Regions from separate parts of the Serratia sp. K1WW1 genome, predicted to be linked through region 2. Evidence: predicted binding sites of a transcription regulator. Region 2 holds the regulator's gene; each other region holds the start of a gene.
What was found. The regulator Fur, encoded in region 2, represses iron uptake genes when iron is present. The targets are predictions, from matches to a motif close to ATAATAATGAGAACNACTATCAA.
Positions count from the first base shown of each region.

Region 1 (4,030 bases), 2.5 Mb from region 2:
CGTTTGTGGCCTGTTGGGGTAAAAATCAGCAGTTTGAGTGATGATTTTGTTAGCATTATGGGTGGGCAATGTTATGCCAAACGACGCGCAAACCCTGATAGTGACTGGGGTTGTATCATTTTTTGCTCGTCGATGCGTAATTCTTCAAATAATAATGATAACTACTATCAATCCCTGATTGGTTTGATATGATCGCACGCTGAATTCTTCCTTCAATGTTGAAATGGGTGGAGGCACAGCGTGAAAACGGCTGGCAAAATGACAAATCAAAGTGCTCAGGGCGCAGGCCGTGGGCAATGGGGCGCATTGGGGCGCAGTGTGATCGCCTCACTGGTGTTGGTGGTGGGGTTGGCGGGCAACGCTCAGGCGGCACCGGCCACTGCACCAGCAGTCGCTGAAAGCGTTGCCGCGGCAACGACACCGGCCACACCAACAGCGGTAACCCCAGTGGCGGGTACCCCGGAAAATATCACCCCGGTTAGTCCTGAACCGACCATCCAACCGCCTGAAACGCGCGGCATGGACCTTTCCGTCTGGGGCATGTATCAGCACGCCGACATCGTGGTGAAAATCGTGATGATTGGCCTGGTGCTGGCGTCTATTGTCACCTGGACCATTCTGTTTGCCAAAGGCAGCGAGCTGTTTCGTTCCAAGCGCCGTCTGCGCCGTGAGCAGTTGGCGCTGGCCGACGTGCGTTCGCTGGACGATGCCTCCGAACTGGCGCAAAGCTTCTCGCAAGAGAGCATCAGTGCGGTGCTGCTGCAAGACGCGCAGAACGAACTGGAACTGTCGGCGGCCTCTAACGACAACAACGGTATTAAAGAGCGTACCGGTTTCCGTCTGGAACGCCGCGTAGCGGCCTACGGGCGTCAGCTGGGGCGCGGCAATGGCTTCCTGGCCACCATCGGCGCCATTTCACCGTTTGTCGGCCTGTTCGGTACCGTATGGGGCATCATGAACAGCTTTATCGGCATTGCCCATTCGCAAACCACTAACCTGGCGGTCGTTGCCCCGGGGATTGCAGAAGCCTTGCTGGCCACCGCGCTCGGTCTGGTTGCAGCTATCCCTGCGGTAGTGATCTACAACATCTTTGCTCGCGTCATCGGCGGCCACCGTGCTCAGGTGGGCGATGTGGCGGCGCAGGTGCTGCTGCTGTTGGGCCGCGATCTGGATCTGGCGGCCTCGGCCGATGCCAAACGTTCGCAGCATGCGCACCAACTGCGGGTGGGGTGAGTTATGGCGATGCGCTTAAATGAAGATCTGGACGACAGCGGCGAACTGCATGAAATCAACGTGACGCCGTTTATCGACGTCATGCTGGTGCTGTTGATCATCTTTATGGTGGCTGCGCCGCTGGCAACGGTAGATATTCGTGTCGATCTGCCTGCTTCTTCCGCTAAACCGCAGCCGCGTCCGGAAAAACCGGTGTTCCTGTCGGTGAAGGCAGACAAGCAGCTGTACGTGGGCGATGAGCCAGTGACGGCGGAACAGCTGACGGCGGTGCTGGATCAACGCACGCAGGCAAATAAAGAAACCACCATCTTCTTCCAGGCGGACAAGACCGTAGATTATGAAACGCTGATGAGCGTGATGGATACGCTACGCAAAGCCGGCTACCTGAAAGTGGGGCTGGTGGGAATGGAAGGCGTGGCCAAGTAATCTGAAGCTCAGCCATTTCCTCTTCTTCGGGTTGCCTAACTCGAAGAAGAGGGTGCTATTACCCTGCTACCACCACGAAATCTGCACCACAGCTTAATCTTCCTCCCCAATCCCACAAATCTTACATGTGGGGCGCTATCTGCCGCGCCCGATCCACAGCATCATAATTATAACTTATTGTATTTTAATAATAATTATCAGTTCTCTTTATTGCCTGCGGTTTCCCCAGAACTATGGAGAAATTGTGAATTTACGCTTTCCTGCGTTTAAATATGAATGCTTATCATTACAATTCTCAATTACAAGAATAGTTACAAATATTATTATCTACTTTAAATAAAAGGGATTATTTCGATGGTTATACCTAAAAAAAACAGACTGCAACCTGGTGCGATCCTGCTGGCGGGGCTTTTCAGTAGCGGTGGGATGGCGGCAGAGGAGGTGCCAGTAGAAGACAGCGAGACCATGGTGGTGCGTGCCACCGCGGCGGAAGAACTGAAACAACAGCCTGGGGTTTCGATTATCACCGCCGAGGATATACGCAAAACGCCACCGGTCAACGACCTGTCCGACATCATTCGCAGAATGCCAGGTGTCAACCTTACCGGCAACAGCGCTAGCGGTAGCCGAGGTAACAATCGGCAGATTGATATAAGGGGAATGGGGCCGGAAAACACCCTGATCCTGATCGACGGTGTCCCGGCAACCTCTCGTGATTCAGTGCGTTATAGCTGGCGTGGCGAAAGGGATACCCGTGGCGATACCAACTGGGTGCCCGCAGAAATGGTTGAACGCATTGAGGTGTTACGTGGCCCGGCGGCAGCCCGCTATGGCTCGGGTGCAGCTGGCGGGGTGGTTAATATTATTACCAAACGCCCAACCAAAGATTGGCATGGCACGCTTTCGCTGTTTACCAACCAGCCCGAAAACAACAAGGAAGGGGCGACCAACCGCGCCAACTTCAGTTTAAGCGGCCCGCTGGTCAGTGACGTGCTGACCATGCGCCTGTTCGGTAACATCAATAAAACCGATGCCGATGCCTATGACATCAACACCCAGCAGAACGGTTCCTATGCCGCAGGGCGTGAAGGCGTCAGAAACAAAGATATCAATGCCTCACTCTCCTGGAAAATAGACCCGCAGCAGATCCTCGATTTTGACTATGCCTACAGCCGCCAGGGCAATATCTACGCTGGCGATACCCAATACAGCAATGGCAATCTCAGCCCAGGCGATCTGGTGGCTTCGCTGTATGGCCAGGAAACTAACCGCCTGTATCGCCAGAGCTACGGTATTACCCATAATGGCATCTGGGACTGGGGCCAATCCCGGCTGAACTTTAACTATGAGAAAACCAACAATACCCGTCTGGCGGAGGGGACGACCGGCCGTGTCGAAGGCATGATCAACGACGACACCTATAACACTAGCCGTCTGGAGAATTACCGTACCGGTGGTGAGCTGAATATCCCGCTGGATCTGCTGTTTGAGCAGAACGTCACGCTGGGTGCAGAGTGGAACCGTGAAAAGCTTAACGATCCGGCATCCATGCAGATGACCGATCAAAGCGGTGTTGTCATTAATGGCGTCTCTGGCGATCCTTCTGAGCGCAGCGCTAAAAACAGCGCCGATATCAGCTCACTCTATTTTGAGGACAATATTGAGCCGATAGAGGGCACCTTCGTGATCCCCGGCCTGCGCTTCGACTATCACAATAAATATGGCGCTAACTGGAGCCCTAGCCTGAACATTTCGCAGGAGCTTGGCGAGTATTTCAAACTGAAGGCCGGTATCGCCCGAGCCTTTAAAGCGCCAAACCTGTACCAGTCCAGCGAAGGCTATCTGTTATCCACCCGTGGTAACGGGTGCCCGAAGGACATAGTTTCAGGCAGCTGCTATCTGCTGGGGAATAACGATCTGGATCCGGAAACCAGCGTTAACAAAGAGATCGGCCTGGAATTTACCTGGGCAGGTTACGATGCAGGCATCACCTATTTCCGTAACGACTATAAAAACAAGATCGTAGCGGGCACCGAGATTGTTGGCTATGCCTCCAACGGTTACAACATCTTGCGTTGGGAAAACGGCGGTAAGGCGCTGGTCGAAGGGTTGGAGGGCAATCTGGTGGTGCCGTTGGTTGAGGACATGCTTACCTGGCGCACCAACGCGACCTATATGATCACCTCCGAAAACAAGGATACCGGTAATCCTCTGTCGGTGATCCCCAAGTATACGGTGAATACCCTGCTGGATTATCAGGTCACCGATAAGCTCTCCACCAACCTGAATTGGACGATGTATGGTCGGCAAAAGCCGCGTGAATATGCGGAGATCCGTAACGAAGCCGGCACGCTTTCCACTCAGGAAGTTG
Region 1 is NZ_CM147697.1:842,317-846,346, forward strand. Features, by position in the region: gene exbB (tol-pal system-associated acyl-CoA thioesterase) at 241-1,233, shown strand; gene exbD (TonB system transport protein ExbD) at 1,237-1,659, shown strand; gene ACX9GU_RS03865 (TonB-dependent siderophore receptor) at 2,014-4,030, shown strand, end outside.
Region 1: the regulator Fur is predicted to act here: its motif matches at 1,936-1,958, upstream of ACX9GU_RS03865 (TonB-dependent siderophore receptor).

Region 2 (4,030 bases):
GTCTGTTCGGTAATCTGGATAACCTGGGCGTGCTGGCCCGCGATCTGAACCAGCAGCATACGGTGATCAAGGTCGATCTGCGCAATCACGGGCTGTCACCGCGCGCAGCGGAGATGACCTACCCGGCAATGGCGCAGGATCTGTTGACGTTGTTAGACGACTTGCAAATCGAGCGAGCCATCGTGATCGGCCACTCAATGGGCGGCAAAGCAGCGATGGCATTGACCGCGCTAGCCCCGGAGCGGATTGAACGGCTGGTGGCGATCGATATCGCCCCGGTGGATTACGACACTCGCCGCCATGACCAGATCTTTACCGCACTGCAAGCCGTCACCGATGCGGGTATCACCCAGCGTCAGCAGGCTGCGCAGCTCATGCGAGCCACGCTGGATGAAGAAGGCGTGATCCAGTTTCTGTTGAAATCTTTCCATGCTGGCAGTTGGCGGTTCAACCTGCCGGTGCTGATCGAGCAATATGAGAACATTATCGGCTGGCAAGAGGTTCCACCCTGGCCACACCCGACGCTGTTTATCCGTGGTGGCCTCTCGCCTTACGTGCAGGATAGCTACCGCGATGACATCGCCCGCCAGTTCCCGCAGGCACGCGCCTATGTGGTTGCAGGCTCCGGCCACTGGGTCCATGCGGAGAAACCGGACGCCGTATTACGGGCAATTCACCGCTTTATTGACCAGCCCTGAGCTCAAGTGGCGAAAAAACGCGCTAGAGAGAATAGCTTAGCGCGTTTGTAGCTAAGTTAGGCATTGTCGTCGCTCCATCTGCTGGGGTAATATGGCGCGCTATAATTTTGCCACCCTGTCCAGGTGTGAAGCTGCGCTTGGCTGGGGGTGAATTTGGGTTAGGGTTAATTGGCCCGAATTGTGTAAATCGAACCGTCTGGAAGCGTAAACCGCTTTTTGATGCAAACTCCCTTGCAGTAGCGCAACAATGGCAAAAGAACAAACGGATCGCACGACGCTGGATCTGTTCGCAGATGAACGCCGTCCAGGGCGCCCAAAAACCAACCCGCTTTCCCGTGATGAACAGCTTAGAATTAATAAGCGTAATCAGCTACGACGGGACAAAGTGCGTGGATTACGGCGTGTGGAGCTGAAAATCAACGCAGACGCGGTAGATGCTCTCAACAAACTGGCCGACCAGCGCAATATCAGCCGCAGCGAATTGATCGAACAAATGCTGTTGGCCCAACTGGCAGAAGAACAGCCAGAACACTGATCTCTGCTGCCGCACGCGCGGCACGGCGTTAAGGATGACGCCAGATCGGTTCCACCTCCGCAGAGGCATCGCATAAACGCGATAAAACCTCAGGGCAAATTTCTGGCATGATACGCATTTACGGCTGAGCAAACCTGCCCTTGGCAGCGCCTCAGGCCGCGTTTACGCAACACATTCATTTGAATTAAAAGGTTATCTTTACTATGGCTCATGTAGGCATTTTCTTTGGCAGCGACACTGGCAATACCGAAAACATTGCCAAGATGATCCAAAAGACGCTTCAGCAAAAATTCGGCAACGACGTGGCAGAAATCCACGACATCGCCAAAAGCAGCAAAGAAGATCTGGCAGCGTTTGATATCCTGCTGCTCGGTATCCCAACCTGGTACTATGGTGAAGCCCAGTGCGACTGGGATGATTTCTTCCCGACGCTGGAAGACATCGACTTTAACGGCAAGCTGGTGGCGCTGTTTGGCTGTGGCGATCAGGAAGACTACGCGGAATATTTCTGCGATGCGATGGGCACCATCCGCGACATCATTGAACCACGCGGTGCGGCCATCGTCGGCCACTGGCCAACCAAAGGCTACCATTTTGAAGCCTCCAAGGGTCTGGCAGACGATGATCACTTTGTCGGGCTGGCCATTGACGAAGATCGTCAACCTGAGCTGACCAACGAACGTGTAGACGCTTGGGTCAAGCAAATCAGTGAAGAGCTGAGCCTGGCCGAGATCGTCGGCTAAGCCTCTGCCCCGGCGGATACGTAACACATGGTAGGGGCGCCGTATAGCGCGCCCTTCTGTTATCGGCATCACGGATTAGAGCAATAGAAGATACAAGTTTGTAACTTCCTACCTCGCCACGGTAGACTGAGACATCGGTTTATCCCATCCATCAAAGCTTTGCATGATTACCCTGGTAAAGTGCAAAGATAGGTTTGTTAACAACCGGCGGTTTCTATTTGCAGCAACCGGTTCTATAATGAGACGCAATTAACGCTTTGTGCCAACCGATGCCATAGGCGAGAACGCCTCAACTTGATTAGCATAGTAACAGGACTGAATCCGCATGACTGATAACAACTCCGCATTGAAGAAGGCTGGCTTAAAAGTCACTCTTCCGCGACTCAAAATCCTGGAAGTCTTGCAGGATCCGGCATGCCATCACGTCAGTGCGGAAGATCTGTACAAAAAACTGATAGATATGGGCGAAGAAATTGGCCTGGCCACGGTATACCGCGTGCTGAACCAGTTTGACGACGCAGGTATTGTGACCCGCCACAATTTTGAAGGTGGCAAGTCGGTTTTCGAACTGACTCAGCAGCACCACCACGATCACCTGATTTGCCTGGACTGCGGCAAAGTGATCGAGTTCAGCGACGAATCCATCGAAGTGCGTCAGCGCGATATCGCCAAGCAACACGGTATCAAGCTCACCAACCACAGCCTGTACCTGTACGGCCACTGTGAAACCGGTGATTGCCGCGAGAACGAAACGCTGCACAACAAGAACTGATCCTGGTCCGCCAGAACGCGAAAACCGCCTACACGGCGGTTTTTTTATGCCTAAATGACAGATAAAAAAATCCCCGGACAGGCCCGGGGAAAAATATCCACTCAATTATCACAATTGCAGTTTGCTCTCACCTAGCACTATCTCCGCCCATCTACCGACACGTAGGCGGGCGGAGTTCTCACTTACGCTTTCACTGGCTCGGCACGGCTGAAGCGTTTGCCATCCGGGCTAATCGCGCGGATTTGCACATCACCCGCTACCGCAGGGCGCGCTTTATCGTCATAACGCTGCCACTGTTTGCCGCCGTCGGTGGAATATTCAATTCCCAGGCCCGGCAGAGCAATATTTGCCTCCAACTTGCCACCGATGATGCGTGCACCTGGGACCGGCAGGCGATAGCCCACACCCGCTTTATCCATCTTGGCCAGCTCACGTTGGCCAATCAGGTTGGCAAAGCGCAGCCAGTCCTTATCAAGGGTTTTGGTATCGACCTGATGGGTTTCGCCGCCTTTGTACTCACGGCCAGCTTTATAATCCTGCTCCCAGCTGGCGCGGTGCCATGCACGTTCTGCAAGCGACACGGCACGTGGGTAAATCATGTATTCCATCTGCTGGTCGGTACGCACCACTTCGCTCCACAGTTGGGCGGAAAGACCATAGGCGCCCGGCCATGGTTTGTCGCTCTTGGCGGTGAAGTGGTTACCGTCACGGTCAACCGAGGTTTCGGCGTTCTGCGGCAGGTTGTTCGGCGCAAAGCTGAAGATCTTCTGCTCGTCGCTGAAACGGGTGCCCCAGTAGTAACCGTGCTCGTCCGGGCTGACTTCATACGGGAAGTCCATATAGACGTAGTCCGGGTTAGAGATCACCACGTCATAACCCTTGTTCGCCCAGTCGTTAGCCGAGTCGAAGCCACCCCAGTACAGGGTATCCCAGAAGTTCACCGCCACATGGTTGGTCGCGAAGGCCTTCGAGTCTTTGGCATCTTTCAGGCCATCTTGCCACGCCTGCATTCTGTCAATACCGTGCGCTTTCACCAACTGGCTGACTTCCAGACCGAAGTAGCTCGGCAAGTGTTCCATATCTTCCACTTTGCCGTCTTTGATGATGGCCTGGCAAACCTGCGACTTGGCCCACGGCTTGTCTTCTTTGCTCAGATCAAGGATGCCCTTGCCCGCTTCCGGGTTTTTCACGTCGGTATAGCCAGCGCCCAGACGGATGTTCTTCGCTTCGTCCCCACCAAAGTGCCAGGTTTTCAGCGGTTGACCGGCCTCTTTGTGCATCT
Region 2 is NZ_CM147697.1:4,297,951-4,301,980, forward strand. Features, by position in the region: gene ybfF (esterase) at 1-698, shown strand, start outside; gene ybfE (LexA regulated protein) at 946-1,233, shown strand; gene fldA (flavodoxin FldA) at 1,437-1,976, shown strand; gene fur (ferric iron uptake transcriptional regulator) at 2,302-2,748, shown strand; gene ACX9GU_RS19480 (beta-N-acetylhexosaminidase) at 2,931-4,030, opposite strand, start outside.

Region 3 (4,030 bases), 2.2 Mb from region 2:
CATAACGGATTGAGGCATCTATCAGACCATAGCCTCCGGTATTGAACTGATCTTCCATGGTGCCGCCTTTGGTGCCTCCGCTGAAACGTCCGCCCACCGCCAGCCCCAGACCATCAATCGTTGTACCTCTGGGGGCTAGCCAGTCCAGCCACAGGGCACCAAAGGTACGCGGCACACGCAGCGGGGTTTTGCCTTCACGGCCTTGGGTATCCTGCGTGTATTTCACCTGTTGCAGGGTGTAGCTGCCGATCACGCTGAATTGGTCGGTCAGTAAACCCCGAGCTTCCAGCTCCAGCCCGCGCACGCGTATCTTGCCGCCCTGTGTCTGGAAAGCGGTATAGACCGGATCGGTGCTCAGAGTCTTGTCCTGCGTCAGGTTATACACCGCCGCAGAGAGCAGGGTGGTGGTGCCCGGTGGCTGATATTTCACGCCAAACTCATAGAGTTCACCGCGGCTGGGCTTGAAGGGTTTTTGTTCGCGCGAGAGGCCTGCTACTGGTTGGAAGGATTGCGCCCAGGTGAAGTAAGGCGAGATGCCATTGCTGAACAGATAATTCAGACCGATACGACCAGTGGTTGCCTGGTCGTGCTGCTCATAATTCTGACCATAAAGAAAATCTTTGTTGATGATTTTGCTCCAGTCGTGGCGGATCCCCAGCGTGGTACGCCACTGCTGCCAGGCGATCTGGTCTTGCCAGTAGAGACCGGTTTGTGTGGAAGATACACGGCTATCCTGCCACCACGCGGTTGGGCCATACTCCGCCACGCCGTAGACAGGATGGAAGATATCCAGAGATGAGACACTGCCACTGCCGTAATTGGTGTGTCCGCGCATATGATCAACGCTCACGCCAGTCAGCAGTTCATGATTTAACGCGCCAGTGTCGAAAAAACCGTGGATCTGATGATCAACATTGAGGGTGTTGTAACGCTCATCGGAGACTGCGGTATTACGGCTGATGGTGCGCATATCGTCGTTCAGTCCCAACATCACCACCGCATCATAATTCGATGTCTCGCCAAAATAGCGCCCCTTCAGAACCGTTGACCAGTCTTCGTTGAAATTATGGCTATAGCTGTATCCCACCGCCGACTGCTTGCGGCTATAGGTGCTATGGTCCGGCTCGCCAGGATAGGCATCTAGTGGCAGTTTGCCATTGGGATTAGGGAACAGGGTGCCGTAAGCGGGCAGCGAAGTAATGACGCCGAGATCGGGATCGTACTGGAAGCGTGAGTAAAGCGTCAGGCTGTTGTTGTCGTCAGGATTAAAAGTGATTGAGGGGCCCAGCGCATAGCCTTTGAGTTTGGCGTCTTGTTGCATGCCATCGGCGAGATGTCCTGTGGCAACGAGACGGTACAGGACGCTGCCGTTGTCATTCAGCGCACCACCAAAATCCACACCAACCCGGCCGTAATTAGAGCTACCGCCTTCTACTTCGATATGGCGAATGGTCTCTCGCGTCGGCAGTTTGCTGGTCAGTGCGATGACGCCGCCAGGATTGGAGAGGCCGTAAAGCACCGATGCGGGTCCACGCAGCACGTCAACCTGCTCTAGCAGGAAAGGATCGACCTGTTGCACCCCGAATAACAGGCCGTTGGTATTGCGCAAGCCATCCTGAAACACGTCGGAATAACCTGTGTCACCGTAGTTAAGTCCGCGAAGGGTGAATTGATCGAAGGCGGTCACGCCTCCCCACTGTTCCGAGGCCACGCCAGGTGTATAGCGGAGCGCTTCGTTCAGACTGCGTGTGTTTTGATCATCCATCTGCTGGCGGGTGATCACCGAGACCGATTGCGGTGTTTCCACCAGCGGTGTCGCGGTTTTGGTGGCGCTGCTGCTCACTTTGGCGGAAAGCTTGCTGCTGCGTGATCCCTCTTCCTGTGCGATGACAGTCAACGTTGAATTGTTCTGCTGTGCCCAGGTACTTTGCAGTGCGAGAGTAAGGAGTGAAAGACCCGTTACAGCAAGTTGAGTGAGTTTTTTTCCTGCCAAATACAATGTGGTACGTTCCATAGTAATCCCTTGCCAGATAGAAATTTCAGAAAGTATTTTTATGTTTTTGTTGGTAATGATTATCAATATCGTTTGTATTATTGTAATGATATAACATATGCTATGGTCAATAATGAAGCGGAAATTTCAGGTTTTTGTTCAGGGAGAGGCAGGGGAATGAAACAGGGTTTAACCAGAAGAGCACTGATAAAAACGATGGGTATTAGCGCGGGGATCGTGCTAAGCAACGCAATTTTACCGTTGGCATGGGCTGACGACCCCAAGCCTGACAGAGGTGGCGTGTTACGGGCCGCCTTTGCTGGTTCCAGCAATGATTCCACAAGCGTATTGCGATCCACCAATAGCAACATTGATTATGTACGTGCCCGCTTGGTGTGGGACTCATTAGCCGAAATAGACAATCAGCATATCGTTTGGCGCCTGATGGAGTCAGCAGAGCCCAACAGTGATGCCACACGCTGGGCGCTTAAAATTCGCCAAGGCGTCACATTTAGTGATGGCCGTAAACTCACCAGTAGAGATGTGATGTTCAGTCTGCGTACCTGGATGAGCCAGCCGGGTAGCCAGAGTGGCTGGCTGAAACCGCTCGACCTTACCGCCTCGCGCATCGAAGACGATCACACGCTCACGCTGCAGCTGCATAAACCAGTAGGTTCCTTTGATTTATTACTGGCCCAGTCGATCTTCATTTTCCCGGAAAATACGCAGGACTTTAGCGCCGCCATCGGCAGCGGCCCTTATACGTTGCAATCCTGGTCACAGGATAAAAGCGTTTTACAGGCGCGAGCCGATTATTGGGATGCAGATAACGGCGGTCCGTGGCTGGATGAGATACAGCTCTACGCCATCAGCGACACCGCAGCCCGTCTCAACGGTCTGAAAGCGGGGCAGTTTGATTATGTGGGCGGCATGGCGTTGTTAATCGCACGTGCAGAACAGGCCAACCCGGCATTGAAGCTTTGGCACTCGCCGCCATCGGCAATGAGTAATCTGGGGTTCAGCATGAATCTCAGCAAAGCCCCGTTTAACCAGCCTGAGGTGGTGGAGGCGCTGAAGTACGCCATTGACCGTGAAACAATGGTGCGCGCCGTGACCATGGGGCTGGGCGAAGTGGCTAACGATACGCTGGGGGTCGGGCAACCCTGGTTCAATGCGGATTTGCCTGTGCGCCATTACGATCCCGATCGCTCCCGCTCTCTGCTGCAAAAGGCGGGCATAAAGTCTGTCACCGCCACGATCCGTACCAGTGACTATGAATATGGCACCGCTGAAAGCGCCACCTTGCTGCTGCGACAGGCAAAAGGGGCGGGTTTTGATCTTGGCCTGGATCGCGTTCCCGCGGCCGATTACTACAGCGATTTCAATCTGCTGCTCAACACGCCGCTGCAAACCAATCTCTACCGGCCGATGCCGCTGCCGGTCGCGCTGCCGTTTTATTACGGTTCCGCTGCGCCCTGGTCCTTCACCGGCCCCGCGACGCCACAGCTCGAAAGCCTGATGAATGCCATGCAGGCCGCACGCGGTGATGCGTTGCGCCAACGCGTTGCAGATGTTCAGCACTACCTATGGCAACAGGGCGGCGATGCGATCTTTGCGCGCATCCCTTCTGTTGCCGCATCCGCGCCTGGGGTATTTGGCGTTAAAGCGGCGGGCTTCTTCGATTATCCGCTACTGCGCGATGCCTGGCTGCATTCTGCATGATGTTACGCGGCTCGATTAAGCGCTTGCTTTGGCGGACTGCGCAGGCGATCTTAACCCTGTGGTTGGTTTCGGTGATTATTTTCAGTGCCATGTCACTGGTAAAGGGGGATGCAGCCACCCAACGCCTGGCTGGCAAGGGCAGCCGTGAGCAGGTTAACGTCTTACGCACGCAAATGGGGCTGGATCAACCCATCGCGGTGCGCTATCTGTACTGGGCCAGTGGCGTCATACGGGGCGACTGGGGAACCAGCTATCTGAATGACCGTCCGGTCAGTGCGTTGCTGTGGGAGCGCGGGCGTTTCTCACTGGCATTGG
Region 3 is NZ_CM147697.1:2,131,863-2,135,892, forward strand. Features, by position in the region: gene ACX9GU_RS09645 (TonB-dependent siderophore receptor) at 1-2,014, opposite strand, end outside; gene ACX9GU_RS09650 (ABC transporter substrate-binding protein) at 2,171-3,715, shown strand; gene ACX9GU_RS09655 (ABC transporter permease) at 3,712-4,030, shown strand, end outside.
Region 3: the regulator Fur is predicted to act here: its motif matches at 2,064-2,086, upstream of ACX9GU_RS09645 (TonB-dependent siderophore receptor).

Region 4 (4,030 bases), 1.9 Mb from region 2:
AGATGTAGACGCCTGTCCTTTTTTGGAACGTTTCTCCGCTTTTTTCTCGGCTGGGGTTTTCAACGGTTTCTTCTTCGCATTTTTCTTGCTGTCCATTCCCTTACTCATGATGGCCTCTTGGTTAACCTATGGTTGGGTGGCTTGCCGAACCATTAACCCCCTAGCGGCCATCATATGCAAGCAGCAAAGGGTATGGAAACGTCAACGCCTTGTTTATCCAATGATTATTTATTATTAACCTTTCATGTGTTAAAAATGTTATAATGTAACAAACCTATGTACACGGAGTGTGCCATGACAGTCATGACATTATTAAGCGAGCAACAACTGCTGGCGATGCCAGAATCTGATTACATGAATACGGAGCAGCGGGCGTTTTTCCGCCAACGCCTATTGGACGAGCAACAAAAACTCTGGCAGCACATCGAGGTGCTGAAACGTGATATCGACAGCGGCGATATAAGCGGTGACGAAGCGGATAAAGCCGCGCGCGAAGAAGATCTGCGCCTGCTGTTCCGCCAATTGGATCGGGAAACCCGCCTGCTGCCCAAGATGGCCGCCGCCCTGCAGCGCCTGGAAACCGGTGATTTTGGTTATTGCCTTGAAACGGGTGAGCCTATCGGCCTGCCACGCCTGTTATTGCGCCCCACGGCAGAGCTGAGTATTGAAGCCAAAACCGCACAAGAAATGCGCGAACCCCATATGCGTAAAAGCAAGTCGACTTCATTTTGAGCAAACGCACACTAACATGTTGGTATAGGTGGAGGTTTTAGCGTTTTACCGTTGACCTGATGAGCGGCTTCGGCTTTGATGAAGGTATCACTCACAGAGAGACGTACGCGCCATGGAACAATTACGAGGTTTGTACCCGCCATTATCCGCCTATGACAGCGGTTGGCTGGATACTGGAGATGGGCACCGGATCTACTGGGAGCTGAGCGGCAATCCAAACGGTAAGCCTGCGGTATTTATCCACGGCGGGCCTGGCGGTGGTAGCGCACCTTATCATCGCCAGCTGTTCGACCCGCAGCGCTATAAGGTTTTGCTGTTCGATCAGCGCGGCTGTGGCCGTTCCAAACCGCATGCCAGCCTGGACAATAACACTACCTGGCACCTGGTCGACGATCTCGAAAGACTGCGTGTCATGGCCGGAGTGGACCAGTGGCTGGTCTTTGGTGGCTCCTGGGGTTCCACGCTGGCGCTGGCCTATGCACAGACGCATCCGCAACGCGTCAGCGAGATGGTGCTGCGGGGCATCTTCACGCTGCGTAAGCAGGAACTGAGTTGGTATTATCAAGACGGCGCTTCCCGCTTCTTCCCGGATAAATGGGAGCGAGTGCTGTCTATCCTTTCGGAGGAAGAACGCAAGGACGTGATTACAGCCTACCGTCAACGCCTGACTTCACCGGATCTGCAAGTGCAGCTTGAGGCTGCCAAACTGTGGAGCGTGTGGGAAGGGGAAACGGTAACGCTGTTGCCAAGCGGTGCTTCCGCCTCCTTTGGCGAAGATGATTTCGCGCTGGCCTTTGCCCGTATTGAGAACCACTACTTTAGCCATCAGGGTTTTCTCGACAGCGATGACCAGCTGTTGAGCAACGTCCCGCTGATCCGTCATATTCCGGCGGTGATCGTCCATGGCCGTTACGATATGGCCTGTCAGGTACAAAACGCCTGGGATCTGGCCAAGGCCTGGCCAGAGGCTGAACTGCATATTGTCGAAGGGGCAGGGCACTCCACGGATGAACCGGGTATTTTGCACCAGTTGATGCTGGCTACCGACCGTTTCGCTGGCCCCTCACCCCAACCCTCTCCCACAGGGAGAGGGAGCTGTTAGCCCCTGCTCATTTGGAAGTAAATCGGTAGCTTTAGCAAAATCGATCGCCTCCTCTGCTGGCTACCGACCGTTTTGCACAACCCTTTCCCACTGGGAGAGGGAGCCGTTATTGGAGGTAAATCGGTAACTCTAGTAAAATCGGTCATCTCCTCATCCAAGGTGAGTCGCGAGAAATTTCAAACACACTCGATCGGTTCCCTCTCCCTGTGGGAGAGGGTTAGGGTGAGGGGCCATTACTTCATTTTAGGTTCGTAAGGCAGGCGAGAGAATTTGTGTGATTCGACGCGATAGTGCATCACTCGCTCGCGGAAGTAGTCCTGCAGATGCTTTGGCTGCTCGCGTTCCACCATCTCAGGGATCACCGGCATATTGTAGCGTTCCTTGAATGCCACTCCAGACGCGGCCAGATCAACGTTCACCTTGTCCATCTCGTCTTTGGAAAGTTCTGCCAGATTGTAACCCATGGGATCCTCCTTCTAGTGTGTAACGGCAACTCAGCGCAGAAGGTAATCTACCGTGCCGCGCTTGGCAAGCTTCTCAAGCCAACATATCCCTGCCATCTTCAGACTCTGGGCGTAGAGTCATTACAAAAAGCAGGGTGATATAATGTTTAAGTCTAACGTTATTGGTTTATTTTGTTAAATAAGAATGATTCGTCTTCCTGTAAATATAAAGATGAAAATGATTATCATAATAATTTAATGTTAAATTGTGTTTTTTATAACGCATTGAATTTATAGGTAAATTAACTTTAAAATAAATGAATGTAAATCAAGTGTTTTTATTTTGTGTTAATCAAGGCATAATGCGGTCAATTAAGTTTATGACCTGCAAAAATAATAGGGATCCTCATGCTAACGCAAGCAATGACCACGAAACTGAATGAGCAACTGAATCTGGAATTCTATTCCGCCAATTTGTATTTGCAAATGAGCGCCTGGTGCAGCGATAAAGGCTTCGAAGGTGCCGCCGCATTCCTTAAAGAACATTCACGCGAAGAGATGCAGCACATGCAGCGTCTGTTCGACTACCTCAGTGATACCGGGGCTTTGCCGCTGATCGGCAGCATTTCTGCACCACCGGTAGAGTTTGGATCACTGGCGGACGTTTTCCAGCAGACTTACGAGCATGAGCAACTGATCACTCGTCAAATCAATGAACTGGCGCACGTGGCTATGACCACACAAGACTACTCAACCTTCAACTTCCTGCAATGGTACGTTGCCGAGCAGCACGAAGAAGAGAAGCTGTTCAAATCCGTGCTGGACAAGTTGGCGCTGGTAGGCAGCAGCGGCAAGGCACTGTTCTTCATTGATAAAGATCTGAAGAGAATGGGTGCTGAGGCAGTAAGTGGTAACGGCCAGGCCTGATAACCCGCTTTTGTCATCAATCTGAAAACCGCGTACTTTTCACCGTACGCGGTTTTTTTTGCCCTGCGTTTATCGAACTGCTATAGCGATACGTGCTGCCAGATCGCAAAATATCAGTGATGTGCTCGACTTGCCGATTCACCGTCGTTATGATTTAACGCGATACGCTACCGGGAGGTAGAGAGTTATAACAGTGAGTTACCCACTCCTTCTGCTGTTTACCCGTGGCGCAATCACAGTGGTGGGTTGAGGCTGCGGAAACATCGCTCCGCGTAACCGGTCTTGGCCCTTATCACCTACATAATTGATAAAGGACTCCTCCGTGATCGCTAAAATTCGTTCATCCTATCGCCTGCTTTCCACCATTTTTGTCCTGTTTGTCGGCTTGTCTTCTCAGCAGGCGTTGGCGCATGCCCACCTGAAAGTACAGACTCCGGCGGCAGACGCCACCGTCAGCTCCGCGCCAAAAGTGCTGACGCTGAATTTCTCTGAAGGCATTGAGCCTAACTTCAGCGGTGTCAAAGTGACCGGCCCAGATAACGCTGTGGTTAAAACCGGCAAGCTGGATCTGGATCCAAGCAACAACACCCAGGTTAACGTACCGATTGAAAGTGAACTGGCTGCGGGGAAATACCAGGTCAGCTGGCACGTGGTTTCCGTTGACGGTCATAAAACCAAAGGTCAGTACAGCTTTACCGTTAACTAAGCTATGACTCTGGCGACCCTGTTTGTGCTGTGTCGCTTTGTGCACTTTACGGCGGTGATGCTGATGTTTGGCGTCAGCCTGTTCACCGCCGTCCTGTCGCCACAGCGCCTCTCCCCGATA
Region 4 is NZ_CM147697.1:2,445,520-2,449,549, forward strand. Features, by position in the region: gene ACX9GU_RS11045 (TraR/DksA C4-type zinc finger protein) at 295-732, shown strand; gene pip (prolyl aminopeptidase) at 845-1,834, shown strand; gene ACX9GU_RS11055 (DNA polymerase III subunit theta) at 2,068-2,298, opposite strand; gene ftnA (non-heme ferritin) at 2,686-3,204, shown strand; gene yobA (CopC domain-containing protein YobA) at 3,527-3,910, shown strand; gene copD (copper homeostasis membrane protein CopD) at 3,914-4,030, shown strand, end outside.
Region 4: the regulator Fur is predicted to act here: its motif matches at 2,510-2,532, upstream of ftnA (non-heme ferritin).